Nordella sp. HKS 07: one gene and its partner. The protein of the gene in region 1 interacts with the protein of each later gene in a pairwise test. Links are inferred from orthologs where the notes say so. Each region holds a gene or a part of one and is shown on either strand. Other genes may lie near its edges. The genes, in order: G5V57_RS25370 and G5V57_RS11155.

Region 1 (11,081 bases):
GCCGTCGGCACACATATCGCTCCGGAGCTGCGCGCCGAATTGGAGCTCTCCTATGCGCGCTCCAAGCTCGAGAACTATTCCGAGCGCGACAATGACACCCAGGATGCGAGCGGGGATCTGGAGCAGGGCTTCATCCTGGCCAATATCTGGAAAGATTTCGAGTTTGGCCTGTTCACGCCCTATATCGGCGGCGGTATCGGCGTCGGCGTGCTGCATTTCGATGACAGCGAGCTCGACAGCGACAAGATGTCGAACGACACCAATATCGGCCTGGCCGGACAATTCCGGTGTCGGCGCCCGGATGGCGGTCGCCGACAGCATGTCGATCGAGGTCGGCTATCGCTTCAAGAGCATTCTCGATGTTCTCCTGACCGGTGAGGAGGACGAGCTTGGCAACAATGCCGATGTTTCGACGCAAAATCACGTCATTCAGGCCGGCTTCAACTGGGGGCTGGGTGCTACTGTCACGCCAACGGCGGACGTTGCGCCGGAGGCTTATGGTGCAAACTATGTGAGCGTGTTCGGCGGCGTGTTGCTGCCCGAGGACACGCACGCCAATATCGACGATCATGATTATCTGGTGAAGTTCAAGACCGGCTTCACCGTCGGCGTGGCGCTCGGCGGCAATATCACTGAATCTCTGCGCGGCGAGGTCGAGGTCTCCTATCAATCCTACGATGTCGACAAGGTCGATGAAGGAGAGGAAAACGTCGATGAGTCCGAGGGCGATGTCGAGGGCTACTTCCTGATGGCCAATCTGTGGCGCGAGGTCGAGGTTAGCGGTGTCAGGCCTTATTTGGGCGGCGGCGTCGGCATGGCGCTTATGGATGTGAACATCACCTACGACACCCGCATTCACGACACCGATCACACGGATCTCGCTTTGGCCGCCCAGGCGGGCGCCGGCCTGCGTGTTCCGGTCAGCGATCAGTTCATGCTCGATCTGGGCTACCGCTTCAGGGGCGCGATGAGCGTTCTCACCGAAGCGACCAAAGACGACGACAACAATTCCTCGACCTATTACACGCATAGCGGACAGGTGGGGCTTCAGTGGGCCTATTGATCGCTCGGTAACTTGATACGGCCAATAACAGCGCGCCAGACAGCCCTTATCGCCAAGGGCATCGCGCTTCACAAGGCAGGCCGCTTCGTGGAGGCGGAGCGGGCCTATCAGACGGTGCTGCGCGAAAATCCCGAGCATCCTGATGCCCTCAATCTCATGGGGGTGCTCGCGATCGAGGCAAACCAGTTTCGGATTGCCATCGACTATATGAGCACGGCGGTGAAGCTGGCGCCGGACAAGGCCATCTATCGGAACAATCTCGGCAATGCCCTGGTCATTTCATCGCGGGCGGAAGAGGCGGTGCCGCATCTCGAAAGGGCGGTCAGGATCGATCCCGCTTATGCCGAGGCTTGGGCCAATCTCGGCAAGGCCTGGCGGCAGATCGGCGATATCGAAAGAGCCGGGAAATATCTCGCCAAGGCGCTGGAGGCCGCGCCGGGCTTTCTGCAGGCGCAAATCGGCTTGGCCGAGATCCAGTCGCAAATGGGACAGTTCGCGGAGGCCGAGGCGGCCTTCTCGCGGATCCTGCTTCTCAACCCGCGCAATGTCGAGGCGTTGTGCGGTTTGGCCGGAACGCACAAATTCGCGGCCGGAGACCCGCTGATCGAGAATTTCGAGAGAATGCTGCGCGATCCGGCACTTCGCGACGACGAGCGGGCGCCGCTGCATCATGCCTATGGCAAGATCTGCAATGATCTCGGCCGTCACGAGGATGCCTTCCGGCATTTCACGCGCGGCAAAGAGCTCAAGAAACTTAAATTCCACATGGAGCTTCATCGCGCGACCTACGCCGCCGCCAAAGGGCTGTTCACGCCGGGCTTCTTCGCCGCGCGCCGGCATTTCGGCGTGCCGGACCAGCGGCCGGTCTTCATCGTCGGCATGCCACGCTCGGGCACGACGCTGACCGAGCAGATACTCTCCAGCCATCATGCGGTGGCGGCGCTTGGCGAGTTTCCCTATCTACGCAAGATTGTCGGTGGTCTTTCCTTCGGTTCACCCGACCCGAAAGCCTTCACCGCGAAGGTGGCGGCCTTGTCGGCTGGCGAAATTGCCGACCTCGCCAAGGCCTACTGCAAAGCCTATGAGCGGGTGCCCGAAACGGCCCGGCGCATGGTCGACAAGAGCCCGCATAACTACGAGCTCCTGGGTCTGATCGCCCTGATGTTTCCCAATGCCAAGGTCATCCATTGCCGGCGTTCGCCTTTGGACAACTGCGTGGCGGTCTACCTGCAGAACTTCAATGAGAGCCACGGCTACAGCGGCGATCTGGCTACGCTCGGTCACTATTATCGCGAATATCAGGGTTTGATGGTCCATTGGCGCGACGCGTTGCCGATCAGGATGCTCGATGTCGACTATGAGAGCACCGTGGCCGATTTTGAGTCCGGCGCGCGGGCGCTCATCAGCCATATCGGTCTCGACTGGGACGAGAATTGTCTGCGCTATTTCGAAACGAAGCGGCAGGTGACGACGCCCAGCCGCTGGCAGGTCCGCCAGCCCATCTACGACTCGTCCGTTGGCCGATGGAAGCATTACGAGAAGTTCCTCGCCCCGCTCAAATCGGCGCTCCGCATCTAGAGCGCCGGACGCTCACATGGAATCGGTCCGGCGCTCTAACTCTTTGATTTGCGCATCGGATTATCCAAAAACCGCTTCGCACTTTTCGGTCCGATGCTGTAGTGCGCTGAACGCGAAGCTGGGGCGCCCGATCAGTCGCGATTGCGGAATTGTTGGGAGTAGCTGAAGGTGAAGCGGGGAGAAGCGGCCATTTTCGCCCGGGTTTCCGCCAATTCGTGTTCCAGACGCACGCGATGGGCTCTGTTCTCCCACCACTTCTCGATGCTGGCAAAGGGGACGCGTGCCGGAAACATGGCCCCGCCACCATAGCGCTCGACGACGGTGTCCAGATACGACCCTTCCGGTGGCCCCAATTCCTGCGGGAAGCCGATGGCGTTCCATATCTCGTTCCACAGATGCACGAATGTCGAGGTCGCCAGGCGCTCCCCGAGCTCGTCACGGGCGCGCGGGTCGAACAGCTTGATGACTTCGGAATAGTCGATTTCATAGGCTGTTTTCCGCTCATGCACTCTGTGTGCGAGCCCGTGCCTTGCGACCAGCGAGGAGATGAGATCGGGGCCGGTCTGCCCCCACCGAGCCTCTTCGATGACGGCTTCGATCTGTCGGATCGCGTCGTCGACCAGCGGCGATTCCGCGGGCAGGCGCATGACGGCGGTCCCCACGACGTTGCTCTGGATCTGCCTGGCTAGAAAGAAATCCGTTGCCGGCAGATCGTCGCGCTGCACGAGGACATCGGTATCGAGCCACCATTCACCGCGCTTCAGAAGCTTGTAGCGAAAGAGGTTGGAATGAAGCGACGGACTGCCGGCGCCGAAGCCGCTCTTGTAGCGATGGACATGGCCACCGAGATCGAGAATTTCCTCGGCGGGACGCCGTATTGCGCCGGGCGGAAGCGTGATGTCCGCATCCGCGGTGTAGACGATGGCATCGAAACCATGGGCGACCCAGCTCGCCAGGCAAAGTGTCTGATACGGGCTGGCGCGTCCTGCCCAGAATGTGCAGAAACTCGGCCGACTCACATTGCCTCCCAATGGCCTTGCTCAAGCTCTCGGGCGCGGTGCCGGTGAAAGCCTTACGCCTCGCGCGCCAGCCGCTTGTCGAGATAGCCGGCGCAGATCTTGGTCAGATCGTCGATCTTGTCCTGGAAGAAGTGGTTGGCGCCCGGCATCACCTTGTGCTCGATGACGATGCCCTTCTGGGTCTTGAGCTTGGTGACGAGCGTGTTGACGGCTTCCGGCGGGGTCACCGTGTCCTTGTCGCCATTGACGAACAGCCCCGAGGCCGGGCAGGGCGCCAGGAACGAGAAGTCGTAATGTTTGGCCAGCGGCGCCACCGAGATGAAGCCCGAAATCTCCGGGCGGCGCATCAGAAGCTGCATCGAGATCCAGGCGCCGAAGGAAATGCCGGCTATCCAGCAGATCTTGGCCTCGCGGTTATGCGCCTGCAGCCAGTCAAGGGCGGAAGCGGCATCAGAAAGCTCGCCGGCACCATTCTCGAACAGGCCCTGGCTGCGCCCGACGCCGCGGAAATTGAAGCGCAGCACCGAAAAGCCGCGTTGCGCGAACATATAATAGAGCTGATGCACGATCGGGTTGTTCATCGTGCCGCCGAAGCTCGGATGCGGATGAAGCAGGATCGCGATGGGGGACCCTTGAGCCTTGCAGTGATGGTAGCGCGCTTCGATACGGCCCGCGGGCCCATTGAAAATCACTTCAGGCATGAGCGAGTGTCGATCCTGTTCTGCATCTGGCGGTCATTGAATAGGGGCAAAAACCGGCGGAATAGTTGACTCCGGTAGTCGGATTTTCTATATCCTTGTTTAGAACCGTTCAAAGAAATATAGAATCCCACGGACGCCGGGCGAGGCCGGTCCTTAGCACGGCTCCAGGGTGAAATGGCAAGTTTTCTCGCAAACGCGGCGGCAACGGAAGAGCAACCATGAAACTTTCAACCAAGGGCAGATATGCGGTGATGGCCATGGTCGATATCGGCCAGAACGGCGAGGGCCGGACCGTCTCGCTGGCCGAAATCGCCGAGCGCCAGGACATCAGCCAGGAATATCTGGAGCAGCTTTTCGTGAAGCTGCGCAAGGCGGGCCTCGTGCAGAGCGCCCGCGGTCCGGGCGGCGGCTATCGGTTGGCCCGCGATGCCGACGACATCGTCATCTATGACGTCATCGCCGCGGTGGACGAGCCGATGAAGGTGACCCGCTGCGAGGGTGACGCGGTCGAAGGCTGCGTCAAGGGCGAGCGCTGCTGCACCCATGACCTTTGGTCATCTATCGGGCGCCAGGTGAACACCTTCCTAGCCAATGTCACGCTCGATGACGTCGTCAACAAACGCAATTTGGCGCTCGCGGCCTCGATCCGCCAGGCCAAGGCGCGCCATGTCCGAAGGGAACCGGCCGAGGTCAATGCGCACCTATCTTGACCATAACGCCACGAGCCCGCTGCGCGAGACCGCCAGGACCGCGATGCTCGCCGCGCTCGAGCTCAAAGGCAACGCGTCCTCGATCCACGCCGAGGGCCGCGCGGCGCGTGCATCGCTCGATGCTTCACGTGAAGCCGTGGCGCGCGCTTTGGGCACGATCGCGCCCATGGTCGTCTTCACCTCGGGCGGCAGCGAAGCCAACAATCTCGCCCTCAAGGGGGCGCCGGCCGAGCGCCTGATCGTATCAGCGGTCGAGCATCCATCGGTCATTGAAGCCGCCAAGGCTTCCGGCAAGCCAGTAGACGTCCTGCCCGTCGATGGCTCCGGCGTCGTCGACCTGGCCGCGCTCGATGGGCTGCTGGCAACCGGGCCCAAGGCGCTTGTCAGCGTCATGCTCGCCAATAATGAGACTGGCGTCATCCAGCCGCTGCGCGATGTCGTGGCGCTGGCCCAGAAGCATGACGCGCTCGTTCACTGTGATGCGGTCCAGGCCCTTGGCAAGATCGCCGTCAATTTCGGCCTGCTTGGCGTCGACACCTTGAGCGTCTCGGCGCACAAATTAGGCGGCCCGGTGGGCGCCGGGGCGCTCGTCATCCGCGATGGTCTCCCGGTCACGGCTCTCCTCCAGGGCGGCGGCCAGGAGCTGCGCCGGCGTGCCGGCACCGAGAATGTCGCCGCGATTGCCGGCTTCGCCGCCGCGGCGGAGGAAAAGCGAATCGAAATCAGACACTTGCGCGACGCGCTTGAGGAGCGGCTTGAAGGTGCTGTGATCTTCGGCGCCGCCGCCGAGCGGCTGCCCAATACCAGCTGCTTCGCACTGCCGGGGCTTTCCGCCGAGACGGCGCTCATGGCGCTCGACCTCGCCGGCATCGCCGTCTCCTCGGGTTCGGCCTGCTCCTCGGGCAAGGTCGCGAAATCGCATGTGCTGGCGGCGATGGGGTTGCCCCCGGAACTCGCCGGCAACGCCATCCGCGTCAGCCTCGGCTGGACGACGACGGCGGCAGACATCGAACATTTCATCACTGCCTGGGACCGCCTCGCGGCCCGGCGGAAAGCGGCATAGGGAAGTTTAGAATGGCCGATATCGACACCATCGAACTCGTCAAGGACATTGACGTCGACAAGTACAAATACGGTTTCACCACCGAAATCGAATCCGATCTGGCGCCCAAGGGCCTCAATGAGGATATCGTCGCCTTCATCTCGAAGAAGAAGAACGAGCCGCAATGGATGCTCGACTGGCGTCTCGAGGCTTATCGGCGCTGGATTCAGATGACTGAGCCGACCTGGGCCAAGGTCCATTATCCCAAGATCGACTTCCAGGACCTGCATTATTACGCCGCCCCCAAGAGCATGTCGGGCCCGAAGAGCCTCGATGAGGTCGATCCCGAACTGCTCAGGACCTATGAGAAGCTCGGCATCCCGTTGCGCGAGCGCGAGGTGCTGGCGGGCGTCCAGAGCCCTAAGGTCGCGGTCGATGCGGTGTTCGATTCGATCTCCGTCGTCACCACCTTCAAGGACGAACTCGCCAAGGCCGGCGTCATCTTCTGCTCGATCTCGGAAGCGGTGCGCGAGCATCCCGAACTGGTGAAGAAGTATCTGGGCTCGGTCGTGCCGCAGGGGGACAATTTCTATGCCGCGCTGAATTCGGCGGTCTATACCGACGGCTCCTTCGTCTATGTGCCGCCCAATACGCGCTGCCCGATGGAGCTTTCGACCTATTTCCGTATCAACGAGAAGAAGACGGGCCAATTCGAGCGCACCTTGATCATCGCCGACAAGGGCTCTTACGTGTCCTATCTGGAAGGCTGCACCGCGCCGACGCGCGACGAGAACCAGCTGCATGCCGCCGTCGTCGAGCTCATCGCGCTCGATGACGCCGAGATCAAATATTCGACGGTGCAGAACTGGTATCCGGGCGACAAGGAGGGCAAGGGCGGCGTCTATAATTTCGTGACCAAGCGCGGCGATTGCCGTGGCAAGAACGCCAAGATCTCCTGGACCCAGGTCGAGACCGGCTCGGCCATCACCTGGAAGTATCCGAGCTGCATTCTGCGCGGCGACAATTCGCGCGGCGAGTTCTACTCGATCGCCATCTCGAACGGCCGCCAGCAGATCGACTCCGGCACCAAGATGATCCATCTCGGCAAGAACACCTCGAGTCGCATCGTCTCGAAGGGTATAGCCGCGGGCAGGAGCGACAATACCTATCGCGGCCTCGTCTCGGCGCATCGCAAGGCGACCAATGCCCGGAACTTCACGCAGTGCGACTCGCTTCTCATCGGCGACAAATGCGGCGCCCATACCGTGCCCTATATCGAGGCGAAGACGCTCTCGGCCCATTTCGAGCATGAAGCGACAACGTCCAAGATCTCCGACGACCAGCTGTTCTATTGCCAGTCGCGCGGGCTTTCGCAGGAAGAGGCGGTGACGCTCATCGTCAATGGCTTCGTGCGCGACGTGCTGCAGCAATTGCCGATGGAGTTCATGGCCGAGACGCAGAAGCTGATCGGCATCTCTCTCGAAGGAAGCGTCGGCTGATGTCCAGGCGCCGCGATGACATCTGGTTCGTGCGCTCCAATGGTGGGCAGAGGGCTTATCCCGTGACCGCCGAGGGCTGGCGCGCCGTCTGGGTGTTCGTGGCGGGCATCGTGGCTTCCGGCATCATGGGCGCCGTCCTTGCCCAGACGATGGAGACCTGGCTCTGAGTGACCATTACGGCGATCGGCATGGGTATCGCGGCCATCTGGTTCGTCATCACGGCTCGCGCCCATACCGATCATTCGAAAACCTACAATGACTATGTGAAAGACAAGTAGAATGCTTGAGATCAATGACCTTCATGTGAAACTGGCGGAGGAAGACCGCACCATCCTCAACGGCCTGACCCTGAATGTGAAGCCTGGCGAGGTGCATGCCATCATGGGCCCGAACGGTTCCGGCAAATCGACCTTGTCCTATGTGCTGGCGGGACGCGAAGGTTATGAAGTGACGGGCGGCCATGTAACCTTCAAGGGCGAGGACCTGCTCGAAATGGCGCCTGATCAGCGCGCCGCCAAGGGCCTGTTCCTGGCCTTCCAGTATCCGATCGAGATACCGGGTGTCGCCACCATGCAGTTCCTCAAAGTGGCGCTCAACTCGCAGCGCAAGACACGCGGCGAGAAGGAGCTCACCACGCCCGAATTCATCAAGCTGGTGAAGGACCGCGCGGCCAAGCTCGACATTACACAGGACATGCTGAAGCGCGCCGTCAATGTCGGCTTTTCGGGCGGCGAGAAAAAGCGCGCCGAGATCCTCCAAATGGCGGTGCTCGAGCCCTCGCTCTGCATTCTCGATGAGACCGATTCCGGCCTCGACATCGACGCCATGCGCGTCGTCGCCGATGGCGTGAATGCGTTGCGTTCGCCCGACCGCGCCATGGTCGTCATCACCCATTATCAGCGCCTGCTCGATTACATCGTGCCGGACTATGTGCATGTCCTCTCGCAGGGCCGTATCGTCAAATCCGGCGGCAAGGACCTGGCGCTCGAGCTCGAGGCCAAGGGCTATGCCGAGTTCGCCAAGGAAGCCGCATGAATATCGCCGTGAACAAGACGCCGGCCGAGCTCGCCTATGACGGCATGCTCTTGCCGCATCCGCGTCTCGAAGACTGGAAATGGACCAATCTCAGGGTCCTGATCGACCGACCCTATCCGCCACGCGTGAAGGTCGAGGCGGCGAAGAAGGACGTGGAACGGCTCCTGAAGCGCGATCCTCTGGCAAAGCTGGCGCATGCCCGCATCGTCTTCGTCAATGGCGAATTCGCAGAAGGCTATTCCAACCTGCCGGCTGGCGGCGATGTGCGCGTGAAAGCGCACCTCAATGGGCTCGATGCCGACAGCGAGCCGGTCCTCGACATGAACCTCGCCTTCGCCACGGCGGGCGTCGAGATAGAGATCACCACCAATATTGATGCCCCGGTCGAGATCGTCCATGTCGCGACCGATGCCGAGGCGCGCACCATTGCCACCCGCAACAAGGTCAAGGTGGCGGATGGCGCCTCCGCGACCTTGTTCGAGACGCATATCGGCGAGGGCGATTACCTGTCCAACAGCGTGATCGATATCGTGCTGGGCGCCGGGGCCAAGCTCGACCGGGTCAAGCTCGAGATCGAGTCCCGTTCGGCCATCCATCTCGCCCATGCGCTGATCACGATCGGCGCCAATACCGTCCTGCGTGACTTCACCCTGACCTCGGGCGCCCGCGTCAACCGGCAGAACGGCACTTTGGAGTTCAAGGGCGAGCGCGCGGATGCGAAGATTGCCGGCTCCTATCTGCTGGCCGGCAAGCAGCATGCCGATACGCGTCTCGTCATCGATCATCAGGTGCCGAAATGCACCAGCCGCGAATTGTTCAAATGCGTGATGGACGAGAATGCGCGCGGCATCTTCCAGGGCAAGGCCATCGTCCGGCCCGATGCGCAGAAAACCGATGGCAAGCAGTCCTCGCATGCGCTGCTTTTGTCGGAGACGGCCGAGTTCGACGCCAAACCCGAGCTCGAGATCTATGCCGATGACGTGGCTTGCGGCCATGGCGCCACCAGCGGCGACATCGACCACAATCACCTGTTCTATCTCCAGTCGCGCGGCATTCCGGAGGCCGAGGCCAAATCGATGCTGATTGGCGCTTTCGTCGGCGAGGCTTTCGACACGATCGGTCATGACGGCGTGCGCGACGTGCTGACACGCTTCGCCGAGAGCTGGCTGGTCAATCACAAGGAAGACGCAAGGTGACCGCTCAGCAGAAGATCCGCCCGGCCTATGACGTCGAGATCCTGCGCCGCGACTTCCCCATCCTCGCGCGCGAGGTCTATGGCAAGCCGCTGGTCTATCTGGACAATGCCGCCTCCGCCCAGAAGCCCAGGGTGGTGCTCGACCGCGTGATGCAGGCGATGTCGGAAGACTACGCCAATGTGCATCGCGGCCTTCATTATCTCTCCAACACCTCGACGCAGGCCTTCGAGGACGCGCGTGAAAGTGTCCGCCGCTTCCTCAATGCGCCGTCCAAGGACCAGCTCATCTTCACGCGCAACGCCACCGAGGCGATCAATCTGGTGGCGCAGTCCTTCGGCGGCATGGTGATCGGGGAGGGTGACGAGATCGTGCTCTCGATCCTGGAGCACCATTCCAATATTGTGCCCTGGCATTTCCATCGCGAAAGACGGGGCGCCGTCCTCAAATGGGCGCCGGTCGACGATGACGGTAATTTCCTCATCGAGGAATTCGCGAAGCTCCTCACTTCGCGCACCAAGATGGTCGCCATCACCCATATGTCGAATGCGCTCGGCACCATCGTGCCGATCAAAGAGGTCATACGCCTCGCCCATGAAAAGGGCATTCCGGTGCTGGTCGACGGCAGCCAGTCGGCCGTGCACATGCCGGTCGATGTGCAGGATCTCGACGCCGATTTCTATGTCATCACAGGCCATAAGACCTATGGCCCCTCAGGCATCGGCGTCCTCTACGGCAAGATGGAGCATCTGCGCCGCATGCCGCCCTATCAGGGCGGTGGCGAGATGATCGGCGAGGTGTCGCTCGACCGCATCACCTACGCCGAACCGCCGCATCGCTTCGAGGCGGGCACACCGGCCATCGTCGAGGCGATCGGGCTCGGGGCCGCCCTCGACTACATGAAGGGCGTCGGCCTCGAGGCCATTGCCGCCCATGAGGCGGATCTGCGCGACTATGCGACGGCAAGGCTCTCCGAGATCAATTCGCTCAGGATCTTCGGGCGGGCGCGTGAGAAGGGGGCAATCGTCTCCTTCAACATGGATGGGGCGCATGCGCATGACATATCGACGGTGATCGACCGCGCCGGCGTGGCGGTCAGGGCCGGCACCCATTGCACCCAGCCGCTGCTCGCCCGCTTCGGTGTCACAGCTACCTGCCGCGCGTCCTTCGCCATGTACAACACCCGGGCGGAAGTTGATAAACTGGCGGAAGCGCTTATCTCTGCGCAGAGGATATTTCTT
Region 2 (10,781 bases), 3.0 Mb from region 1 along the record:
GCGGGTAGCCGATTTCCTTGCCGGTGCCCTCGAACTGGTTGAAGGGGCCGAAGAAGGACAGCGGATGATCGACCGGCATCACCGGCAGATCCTCGCCGGCCATCGCGGCGATCAGGCGCCCCCAGATCCCGGCGCAGACGACGACATGGTCGGCCAAAATCGTGCCGCGATGGGTGACGACGCCCTTGATGCGGCCCTTCTCGATGACGAGCGCGGTCGCCGGCGTATTGCCGAAGACCTTCAGCTTGCCGGATTTTTCACCCGCGTCGATCAGCTTTCCGGCAACCGTCTGCGAGCGCGGAATGACGAGGCCGGCGTCGGGATCGAACATGCCGCCCATCACCTGATCTTCCTCGATCAGCGGAAACAGTTTCTTGATTTCGGCGGGCGAGACATAGTGTGCGCTGGTGCCGAACGCCTTGGCCGAGGAGAGCTTGCGCTTGATTTCCTCCATCCAGATGTCGTGGCCGGTACGCGCGACTTCCAGACCACCGATACGGGCGTAGTGTCCCATCTTTTCATAGAAGTCGATGGAGTACTGCGTCGTCCAGACCGAAAGATAATCGTGGCTCGTCGTGTAGCAGAAGTCCGAGGCATGTGCTGTCGAGCCGATATCGGTGGGTACGCCGGACTTGTCGATGCCGACAATGTCGTCCCAGCCGCGCTCGATCAGGTGATGGGCGACCGAGGCTCCAACGATGCCGCCTAACCCTATGATGACAACTTTCGCCTTTTCGGGGAACGCCGACATGATGACTCCTCGATATCCCTTCGATCTAGAGCGTATCCCGGCGACGTGGAATCACGTCGCCGAAAAGGATCCGCACCAGATCAATATGTTGGAGCAAATCCTCATCGCCAAAGTCTCCAACTTTGGCGGGATTTGCTCTAATTGGGGCACATTAGTGAGCTCTGTTCAACGGTCGTGAGATGGAACGACCAGGGGCGCGCCGATTCCGACACCTTCACCCGGCCAGCAGTTGCGCAAAGATCGGCCCGGGGTCGTCGACCTCGAGCAGCTTCCGGCCTGAAATCACCCAGATCCGCGTCGCCACGGCGCGCACGAAGGCCCGGTCGTGGCTGACCAGAAGGCAGGCGGCGCCATGCTCGATCAACTCGCCTTCCAGCATGTCCTGCCCCTCGATATCGAGGTGGTTCGTCGGCTCGTCCAGCAGGTAGAAATTGGGTTGCGCCAGCCGCAGGAGCAGCATCGCCAGCCGCGCCCGCTGGCCGCCGGAAAGCCTGGCGAGCGGTGCTGACTGCGCGTCGATGCTGATCCCCGTTCCGGCGAGTTGCGACCTCGCCTGATGGTCGGTCAGGTCGCTGGACCGCTTCACCGCATCCCAAGGTGTGCGAAACGCATCGAGTTGCGACAGTGCCTGATCGGAATTGCCGAGCTGGAGGCTCGCAGCACCCCTTATATGCGGATCCTCCCTGGCAAGAGCCGCGCGCAGTCTGTCGACCAGTCGGGTTTTGCCCGTCCCGTTGGCGCCGAGCAAAGCGATCCGATCGCCATTTTCGATCCACAGCTTCCCGGTGCGGAACAGGACCCGCCCGTCCGGCGTCGTGATTGCCGTATCATTTATTGTCACAAGCGCCTTGGCATGGGTGCCGCTGTTGGTCAGGCGGATCGCCCCGGCCGAGCGGTCCTGATGCGCCGGCCGCGCTTGTTCCTCCAGCCTGTCGGCCCGCTCCGAAAGCTGCTTGGTCTTTACGACCAGGAGGTCGGAGCCCGAATTGATGCCAATGTTCTTGAGCTTTGCCGCTTGCTGCCTGAGCGCCCTGACCTTGCGCATGTCGTTTTCATACCGGCGATCGCGCGCCGCGTCGCGCTCTTCCAGTGCCTGGAGGGCGCGGGAATAGGGCAGGGAGAAATCTTCACTGTCCTCCGGGCGCAGAAACAGGGTGCGGTTGGTTATATCATCGAGAAAGGCGCGATCATGGCTCGCGGCGATCACCGCGCAGTCGCGCGGCAAGGCGAAAAGAAACCGCTCCAAGACACCGATCCGGCCAATATCGAGATGGTTGGTCGGCTCGTCCAGGAGAAGCAGATCGGGTTCGACCACGGCCGCCCTTGCGAGAAGCATGGTCCGCTGCCAGCCGCCGGACAGGCTGCCAACAATTAGACGCCTTATGGCCTCGTCCACCTCGAGATCATCGAGCAGAATATCGATCCGCCAGCTCTCTGTTTCGGCGACTTCCGGGGCGAGCGCGTCGCGCACAGTGTCATGGAGGCTCAAGGATAAGAGGCGTTCGGGCACGTCCTGCGATGCGAAGGCGATGACCAGGCCGCGCATGCATGTCACGGCTCCTGTCGTAGCTTCTTCCTCGCCCGCCACGATGCGAAGCAGCGAGGATTTGCCGCGCCCGTTTGCCGCGACGAGGCCGAGGCGGTCGCCTTTTGCGACGGAGAAATTGAGCCCGCTGAAAAGGGACTCGCGACGGATCAGAGAAAGGTCTTTGGCGGAGATAAGGGACATTGCAGTCTCATCAAGTCAGGGCGGCACAACCAACTGTGCCCAAAAAGGCTGACGATGAGACGGCGATGCGTTCCTCGGTCAGCCCCGCGAGATCGAGCGCGGGGCGAAGACAGGTCCACGAGTTCTGCAATGGAAGTGCTGATGTAACATCGACTTCCCCTCCTGTTTGAAGCGCCAAGCTTATCTAGACCAGTTCGCACCGGATTGACAACACCGCGCCGAAGGGCGAGGCGTCAGCCCGAAAACCCGCCCGCCGCCAGAAACGCCAGCTCCTCGGGCGTCGATTTCCGGCCCAGGATGGCGTTGCGATGCGGAAAGCGCCCGAAGCGCTCGATGATGTCGAGATGGAGCTTGGCCCAATGGACCATGTCCGGCTGGCGCGCCGCGAACAGCGCCACGCAGCGCCGTTGCGCGTCGAGATCCTCGGCATGCTCGAAAGGCATGATGAGCCACATGGCGAGCGGGGCCGGAACTGTGAGATGGTCTCCATGCGATACCGCCCGCCTGGCCAGCGCCAGGGCCTTTTTGTCGGCGGCGAAGGCGAGCGGCGAGCCGCGATGGATATTGCGCGAGAACTGGTCGAGCATCAGGATCAGCGCCAGCATGCCGCGCGGTGTCTCAGCCCAATGATCGAAGGCGCCGTCGCGCGCTTTCGCCAGCGCCTCCTTGAAGCGGACCGACAACGCGCCGTCGAAAGCCGTGTCCTTGACGAACCAGCGCTCTTCCCCGGCCTTGAGCCAGAAATCGATCACGTCGTCTGGGGTCATTTCGGACTGAGCTCCATGCGCGCGATGATGAACTGGGCGAGCGCCTCGACATGATCGCGGTCGAAGACCGGTACCTGCGCGTCGGGAACCGGCCCGGTGGCGGCGATCGCCACGATGGACGGATCCTCGCCGGCGAGCTTCGGATGATCGAGCGCCAGATTGCGCACCTCGATCTTGAGGTGGTCGCCATGCTTGTAGCCTTCGACGATGACGAGATCGCAAGGCGTGAGTTTGGCGAGGATCATCTCGAAGGACGGCTCCTCCTCACCGCGCGATTCATGGATGATGGCCCAGCGCTGGCGCGAGATGACGGCGACCTCGCTGGCGCCGGCGGCGCGATGGCGGAAGCTGTCGCGGCCCTCATGATCGATGTCGAAGGAGTGATGCGCGTGCTTGACCGTCGCCACGCGATAGCCGCGTCCCGTCAATTCGCGCACCAGCTTCTCGACCAGCGTGGTCTTGCCGGCGTTCTTGAAGCCGGCGACGCCAATGATCTTCTGCGTCATGGCCGGTACTCGGCCTGGATGCGAAGGGCAGTGTTCACATCGGCCGCTTCGTTGAGGTTGAAGAACGGATCATAGGGCTCTTTCGGCCACTCGGCGATGCCGGCCTCATGCGCCAGAACCCAGTGCTGCACCGAGCGCCGGCTGTCCTTCATATAGTCGGCGAGCGCCGACGCCAGCGTTGACTTCCACAGGCCGAAGACCGGATGCAGCCTAGCGCCCGAACGCGCCACCGCCATATCCTTGTCCCGCGCAGCTTGGCTGAGCTTCCGCACCAGATCGCGCGGAAAGAACGGCGTGTCGACCGCGACGGTTGCGACCCATTCGATCCCGTTCTGCCGCGCCCAGACGAGTGCCGCCAGTATGCCGGCAAGCGGCCCCTGATGGTCGCCAGGGGCATCCGTCACGACCTTGTATCCTGGCACTTCGAGCGATGTCGCTTCGTCATGCCGGTTTACGATGAGTGTCGCGACCTGCGGCTTGAGCCGCGCGATGGCAAGGTCGATCAATGCCGCGCCGCCAAGAAGCAGGCCCGCCTTGTCCTCGCCCATGCGGCGCGATTGTCCGCCGGCCAGGATGCAGCCGGCGATATCGCCGCTGCCGCTCACGCGGCAGGCGCGCCATAGAGGCGCTGCGGCGGAATCCAGATAGTGATCGCATCACCCAAGGCCACATCGCCTTCGCGCTCGACCCAGGCGGTGATGCCGCGCTTGTGCTTGGCCGCCTTCACGAAGCCGACCTTCTGCTCCGGATTATGTCGGGCGATGATATCGGCCGGATAGCGGCAGGGCTCGTTCTCCATGTCGACGACGATGGTGGCGCCAGAGGGGAATTGCAGCCGCGAGGAGGGCGGCAGCAGGGTCAGGTCGGGAATGCCCGATGTCACCATATTGGCGCGGACCCATTCCGGCTTCACCTCGGGGATCTCCATGACCGCGGCTATGTCGGCGAGCTCCTCGACCGACAGCAAGGTGAGCTGGCGCACATTGCGGATCGGCGTGTCGCGCGGATATTGCTTGATGGTGCGCACATCGGCGGGGCGCGTTAGCCCGCTATGGCAATCGCCCACGATCCCGTCGAAGCGCAAGGCCAGCCAGTCGCTGCGGGCTTTCTCCAGTCCCGAGGTGCGGTCGGCATTCTTGAGCAGCGCCTCGACACGGCCGGTCGTGGCAAGCTTGGTCATCAGCGGCATTTAGATCTCCCGTCAGGCGAACCGGCATAGCAGGTCGAGAGGAGGCTCGCTATAGTGGCCGCCATGACCGAACATGAACTCGACGCGGCGGGCCTGTTGTGCCCGCTGCCAGTGCTTAAAGCCCGCAAGCGCCTGGACAGCCTCAAATCCGGCGACACTTTGCGTCTCATTGCCACCGACCCCGCTTCCGTCATAGATGTTCCCCACTTCTGCAACGAGCAGGGCCACGAGCTCCTTTCGCATGAGGCGAGCGACGGCCGCCATATATTCAGGATCCGGCACAAATGAGCTTCGATTTCGGCGCCTTCAACAACTGGGGTTCACTCAAGAAGGTGGTGGTGCGCTCGCCCGCCACGGCCTTCAGGGACGATACCCGGCTCGACGCCGAATGGAAGCCGCTGAACTATCATTCGCGGCCCGACCTCGCCGAGGCATGCCGTGAATTCGCCGAAGTGACGCGGCTTCTCGAGGCGGCCGGCGCCGACGTCATCTCGCTTCCCGACGGCGACGGGCTCACCCTCGATTCGATCTACACGCATGACGCGCTGATCGTGACGCCGCGCGGCCTGGTGCGGCCCTTCATGGGCAAGCCGCAGCGCCGCCGCGAGGCCGCCGTCAATGGCGCGCATCTGGAAAGCTTGGGCATCCCGATCGCCGGCGAGATCGAGGGGCCGGGCTCGGTCGAGGGCGGCGATCTGGTCTGGATCGACCGCCACACGCTGCTCGCCGGCATCGGCTACCGCACCAACCGCGAAGGCATCGCGCAATTGCGCAACCTGGCCGGGCGCGATGTCGAGATCCTCGAATTCGACCTGCCGCATTACAAGGGCAAGGGCGACGTCTTCCATCTGATGTCGGTCCTGAGCCCGCTCGACCGCAACCTGGCGGTGGTCTATCTGCCGCTGATGCCGGTGCGCCTGGTGCAGTTCCTGGAAAGCCGCGGCATCGGCTTCGTCGAAGTGCCCGACAGGGAATTCGACACGATGGGCTGCAATGTCCTGGCCCTGGGACCGCGCCACGCCATGATGGTGGCGGACAATCCCGAGACCGAACGCCGCATGAAAGTGGCGGGTGTCAAGGTCGAGGTCATCAAGGGCGACGAAATCTGCCGCAAGGGCGAAGGCGGCCCGACCTGCATGACGAGGCCGCTGGTGCGGGGATAGTCCCGCAATCCCCAATTCTGTCATCCCGGATTTCGCCGGGGATGACGCGTTTGAACTATCCGATGAATCCCCGAACCTTCTCGGAGAAGCCTACGGTGACCGAGCCGTCCTTGTGCTCGATGAGCGGGCGGCGGATGAGCGAGGGATTCTTGAGGGCGAGCGTCACGGCCTTCGCCTCGGTGAGGTTTTCCGTTTCTGCCTTAGGCAGGCCGCGCCACGTATAGCCGGCGCGGTTGATCATCTTCTCCCAGCCACCCAAGGCTTTCGACCATTTCGCGACCTGGTCCTTGCTGAGCTCGTCTTCCTTCACGTCGCTGAAGTGATATGCCTTCCTCTTCTCGTCGAGATAGCCCATGGCCTTCTGGCAGGTCGAGCATTTCTTGAGGCCGAACATCTTGAGCATCGGTGAGTCTCCGGTCTAGTTGAGCGAAAGAGTCTTGTCGGTGTGGAAGGCGCCGGCGCCGGTGATCTGATCGGTGAACGCCTTGAACAGATCCTCGATCAGGTGTTTCTCGATATCCTTCACGATGAAGACGAGACGGGTGCGCTCATCGCCATCGGGCCACGCGGCAAGCCTGACCGGCGGGTGATAGATATGCTGAACGCCATGCAGCACGATTGGGCGCGTCGGATCATCGGCGACCTTCACGATGCCCTTCATGCGCAGCATGTTGGCGCCATGGAAGGACTGCAGCAGTCCCAGAAACATGTCGAGGCCGGCGGCGCTGATGGCGCGCTCGTCCGAGAAAGTGAAGGAGCGGATATGGTCGTCATGACGGGACACGTCGTGATGATGTTCGTGATCGTGGCCATGGTCATGATGTTGGTGGCCGTGATGACGATGGCGCCGGCGTTTCTCGCCCGCTTCATAGGCCTCCGCATTGAGCCAGTTGCGCGCGTCGAGCGACTTGGTGTCAGGATTGTAGAGGCCGCTATTGAGAAGCCTGGCGGCCGTCGCCTCGCCGCGATGGGTGGTGAGGATGCGGGCCGCCGGGTTGAGCGCCCGGAGCCTGGCGATCAGCGCGTGGAGCGCGTCTTCGCCCTCCCGTCCGGTGAGCAGATCGAGCTTGGTCAGCACCAGGCGGTCGGCGACGGCCACCTGTTTCACCGCTTCCGCATGGGCATCGAGCGTCGCTTCACCCTGCGCCCCGTCGACGACGGTGATGACGCTTTCGAGCCGGCAGCGCTTGAGGAGATCCGGTTCGCTCATCACCGTATGCAGAACCGGGGCGGGATCGGCGAGACCGGTCGTCTCGATGATGATGCGGTCGAAGGCCTTGAGCTCGCCGGCATCGCGCCGCGCGATCAGTTTCAGCATCGTGTCGATGAGATCGCCGCGGATCGTGCAGCACAGGCACCCCGACGACATCTCGAAGACGTTCTCCTCGGAGCGTTCGACGAGAAGATGGTCGATGCCGATTTCGCCGAACTCGTTGATGATCACCGCGGCTTGGGCGAGCATCGGGTCCTTGAGCAGGCTGTTGAGCAAAGTGGTCTTGCCGGCGCCGAGGAAGCCGGTGATCACCGAAACGGGCAGGATCTGCAGGTCAGTCATGGGTCGCTGATATAAGCGATTGATCGCCCTTCGTCAGCCCCTGCAAAACATGGCCGATTCACCACGCGCGCATGGGGGCGCCCACTCAATCGTCAACGCATAAATTGACTATCAACATATGTATTGATAATATCCGGGAATGAAAACGAACCAGCTGGCTGTGGCGCCCCAGAACGACGCGGTGAACGAGACGGCGTCCCTCGATCAGGTGTTCTTCGCCCTGTCGGATCCGGTGCGCCGCGCCATCCTGGAGAGGCTCGACGGCCAGCCGATGCTCGTGTCGCAGCTGGCGGAGCCGTTCAATATCTCGCTCCAGGCGGTGTCGCGCCATATCCAGGTCCTGGTGCGCGCCGGTCTCATCGCACAGGAGCGCACCGGCCGCATTAGCCGCTGCAGCCTGACCATCGGGCCGATTTATTCGGCCGCTGTCTGGATCAATCGCTACAGCAAATACTGGCAGGAACAGTTCGACACGCTGGCGGGCGCGCTGGATGGCATCGAGAAGCACAAGGCCGCCAAACGCGGACCGGCGAAACGTGATCCCAGATCTTGAAGTCTTGTGAATGTGAAGAAAGACGGGAGGCGATGATGAAATACCAGGCTGCGGCGATCAAGCTCGACGATTATCGTCGCCAGATCACCGATATCCGCGCCAAGATGCGAGCGCTCAAGGACGAGGCCGAACCGCAGGCGGTGAAGGACTATGAGTTCGCGACCCTCGCCGGTCCGGTGAAGCTGTCCGACCTCTTTGCAGGCAAGGACGATCTGATCGTCATTCACAATATGGGTAGGAGCTGTCCCTATTGCACATTATGGGCCGACGGCTTCAACGGCATCTATCAGCATCTGGCCGATCGCGCCGCCTTCGTCGTGGCGAGCCCCGATCCGCCCGAGATACAGCGAGACTTCGCGCAAGGCCGCGGCTGGCGCTTCCCGATGGTGAGCCTCAAGGACAAGGGCTTCGCCGCCGACATGGGCTATTATGAGGATGGCTGCATGCCCGGCATCTCGGTCTTCCGGCGCGAGGGTGATGGGGTAGTCCGCGTCTCCAATGCCGGCCTTGGTCCCTTCGACGACTACTGCGCCGCCTGGCACCTCTTCGATCTGTTGCCCGGCGGGCCCGGCGACTGGCGCCCGCGCTTCAGCTATTCGTGAGATTGGCGGCTTCTCCCTCCCCGTCCTTAACGGGGAGGGTGGCGCGTAGCGCCGGGTGGGGTCTACCCTTTCACCACGCCTTCCATCAGGCCCTTGAAGAAGAGCTTCTGGGCGAAGGTGAAGGCAATGATGCCGGGTAGCACCACGATCATATAGACGGCGGCGAGATTGGGCCATGACCACTGGCCAAGCCCGCCTTGCGCGCCCGCCAGCACCACCGGCATGGTGCGCGCCGTCTGGTCGTTGGTGAGCGTCGAGCACAAAAGGAACTCGCCCCAGGCGGTAACGAAATTGACGATGAAGACCACGACGAGACCATTGCGCGCCATCGGCAGCACGATCTCCCACAAGGTGCGCACCGGACCGGCCCCGTCGACCTTTGCCGCCTCGACCACCTCATGCGGCACCAGCTGGAAGACGCTGCGCATGATGAGGATGCTGATCGCCAGGTTGAGCGTGATATAGGGCAGGATGAGCCCGCTGGTGCTGTTGATGAGGCCCAGGAAGCTCTGGATTTCGTAGACGCTGATGATCGACACCACGCGGGTCGGGAAATAGAGCGAGACGAGAAGTGCTGCGACGACGAACCCGCCGCCCTTGGGCCGCATATGCACCAGCGCATAGCCGGCAAGAATCGCAAAAACGCTGGTGAAAAAGGTTGTGCCGGCGGTGACATAGATGCTGTTCCACAGATTGACCGGCAGCGTATCGATCTTCTCGAACACATAGGCATAGTGGCCGAAGTCGAATTTGCGTGGCCAGAAATCGCCGCGCATCGCATCGGGGCGCGATTTGATCGACATCATCAGCACCCAGGCGAGCGGCGCCAGGATGATCAGCATGAAGAAATTGATGACCCCGTGGCGGATAAGCGACGCCTTGTTCTGGGCGAACCAGCTCTGCTCAGGTTTGGCGGTGACGGTGATGTCGGTCATGATCCTATCCCTTCGGCCTGAAGAGCCGGATCAGGATAACCATCACCACCATCATGCCCATGGCCCCGATCATGCCGATCGCCGCGGCGAAGCCTTGCCGCCACAGGCCGAGCTTGAACGCCTGGTCATACATGAAGATGGTCCAGGTATAGGTCGGCGTGTCACGGTTGAAGCCGCCGAAGATCAGATATTCGTCGATCACCGCCATGGCGCTGCCGAAGCGTAGCACGATGAGGATCATCATGATCGGCGCCAGTGCCGGACGCGTGATGTGCCAGAAGATCTTCCATTCGCTCGCCCCGTCGATGCGCGCTGCTTCCGGCAGGTCCTTGGGGATCGCGGCGAGGCCGGCGAGGAAGAAAATGGTATGATAGCCGAGCCCCCACCACCATTCCATGACGGCGATGGCGGGTAGCGTCAGCGGCGTGCCGCCCAGCCATTGCGGCGCGTTCTGCAAGGTGAAGAGGCCGAGCGTGTCGACCAGGAAGTGGTTGATCGGCCCGACCTGGTAATTATACATCCATTTCCACAGCACGAAGACGAGCGTGCTCGGGATCACCGCCGGAATGAGCAGCACCACGCGATAGAAAGTGGCGAGCTTCGGATTGGTCACCTTGTCGATGAGTATGGCGAGCAGCAAAGGCAGGATGATCGTTCCGGGCAGGAACATTAGCGTGAAGAGCGTGGCGCGCCACAGGCTCGCCCACATTAGGGGATCCTTGGCCGCGGCGACGTAGTTGGCGAAGCCGACGAACTCAGCCGGATCGCTGGAAAGGAACTCATAGTTGGTGAAGCTGATCCACAGGACGCGGAAGATCGGATAGACTTGATAGCCGACGAAGAAGATCACGGCCGGCAGCAGGAACCACCAGGCACTCGATGCATGGCGCAAGCTCGTCAGGCGCTCGCCCAGACGGCTCTGGGGCGCCAAGCTTATTCGATCGGAGGCGGTCGTCTCAACCATTATTCCAAGCTTTGCTGGATGCGCCGCTCTTCACAAGAGCGCACAGACGCTCGCTAAAGCAAACGGG

Evidence for each region.
Region 2: the proteins of G5V57_RS25370 (region 1) and G5V57_RS11155 interact in binary tests that used the Escherichia coli proteins (3 or more experiments, as listed by UniProt). The link is inferred for Nordella sp. HKS 07 from one-to-one orthologs.

What each region holds. Positions count from the first base shown.
Region 1 is NZ_CP049258.1:5,403,636-5,414,716, forward strand. Bases 4,124-7,094 are described here. They hold G5V57_RS25370 (cysteine desulfurase family protein), read left to right. Parts: upstream 4,124-5,054; coding sequence 5,055-6,134; downstream 6,135-7,094. Other genes in these bases: G5V57_RS25360 (alpha/beta hydrolase), read right to left, coding at 4,124-4,361; G5V57_RS25365 (Rrf2 family transcriptional regulator), read left to right, coding at 4,580-5,071; sufB (Fe-S cluster assembly protein SufB), read left to right, coding at 6,146-7,094. Outside these bases: G5V57_RS25340 (outer membrane protein), read left to right, coding at 1-378; G5V57_RS25345 (outer membrane beta-barrel protein), read left to right, coding at 302-1,063; G5V57_RS25350 (sulfotransferase), read left to right, coding at 1,076-2,641; G5V57_RS25355 (hypothetical protein), read right to left, coding at 2,773-3,660; more of G5V57_RS25360, read right to left, coding at 3,714-4,123; more of sufB, read left to right, coding at 7,095-7,612; G5V57_RS25380 (hypothetical protein), read left to right, coding at 7,612-7,779; Fe-S cluster assembly ATPase SufC, read left to right, coding at 7,892-8,647; Fe-S cluster assembly protein SufD, read left to right, coding at 8,644-9,843; G5V57_RS25395 (cysteine desulfurase), read left to right, coding at 9,840-11,081; G5V57_RS25400 (SUF system Fe-S cluster assembly protein), read left to right, coding at 11,081-11,081. UniProt on the Escherichia coli protein: Master enzyme that delivers sulfur to a number of partners involved in Fe-S cluster assembly, tRNA modification or cofactor biosynthesis. Catalyzes the removal of elemental sulfur from cysteine to produce alanine.
Region 2 is NZ_CP049258.1:2,381,585-2,392,365, forward strand. Bases 3,947-6,617 are described here. They hold G5V57_RS11155 (sulfurtransferase TusA family protein), read left to right. Parts: upstream 3,947-5,005; coding sequence 5,006-5,230; downstream 5,231-6,617. Other genes in these bases: mobA (molybdenum cofactor guanylyltransferase MobA), read right to left, coding at 3,947-4,358; G5V57_RS11150 (MOSC domain-containing protein), read right to left, coding at 4,355-4,942; G5V57_RS11160 (dimethylarginine dimethylaminohydrolase family protein), read left to right, coding at 5,227-6,105; G5V57_RS11165 (Spx/MgsR family RNA polymerase-binding regulatory protein), read right to left, coding at 6,161-6,508; G5V57_RS11170 (GTP-binding protein), read right to left, coding at 6,524-6,617. Also shown: G5V57_RS11125 (FAD-dependent oxidoreductase), read right to left, coding at 1-751; G5V57_RS11130 (ATP-binding cassette domain-containing protein), read right to left, coding at 966-2,480; G5V57_RS11135 (DUF924 family protein), read right to left, coding at 2,714-3,247; mobB (molybdopterin-guanine dinucleotide biosynthesis protein B), read right to left, coding at 3,244-3,753; more of mobA, read right to left, coding at 3,750-3,946; more of G5V57_RS11170, read right to left, coding at 6,618-7,660; G5V57_RS11175 (helix-turn-helix transcriptional regulator), read left to right, coding at 7,800-8,213; G5V57_RS11180 (DUF899 family protein), read left to right, coding at 8,246-8,815; G5V57_RS11185 (carbohydrate ABC transporter permease), read right to left, coding at 8,878-9,750; G5V57_RS11190 (carbohydrate ABC transporter permease), read right to left, coding at 9,755-10,714. UniProt on the Escherichia coli protein: Sulfur carrier protein involved in sulfur trafficking in the cell. Part of a sulfur-relay system required for 2-thiolation during synthesis of 2-thiouridine of the modified wobble base 5-methylaminomethyl-2-thiouridine (mnm(5)s(2)U) in tRNA.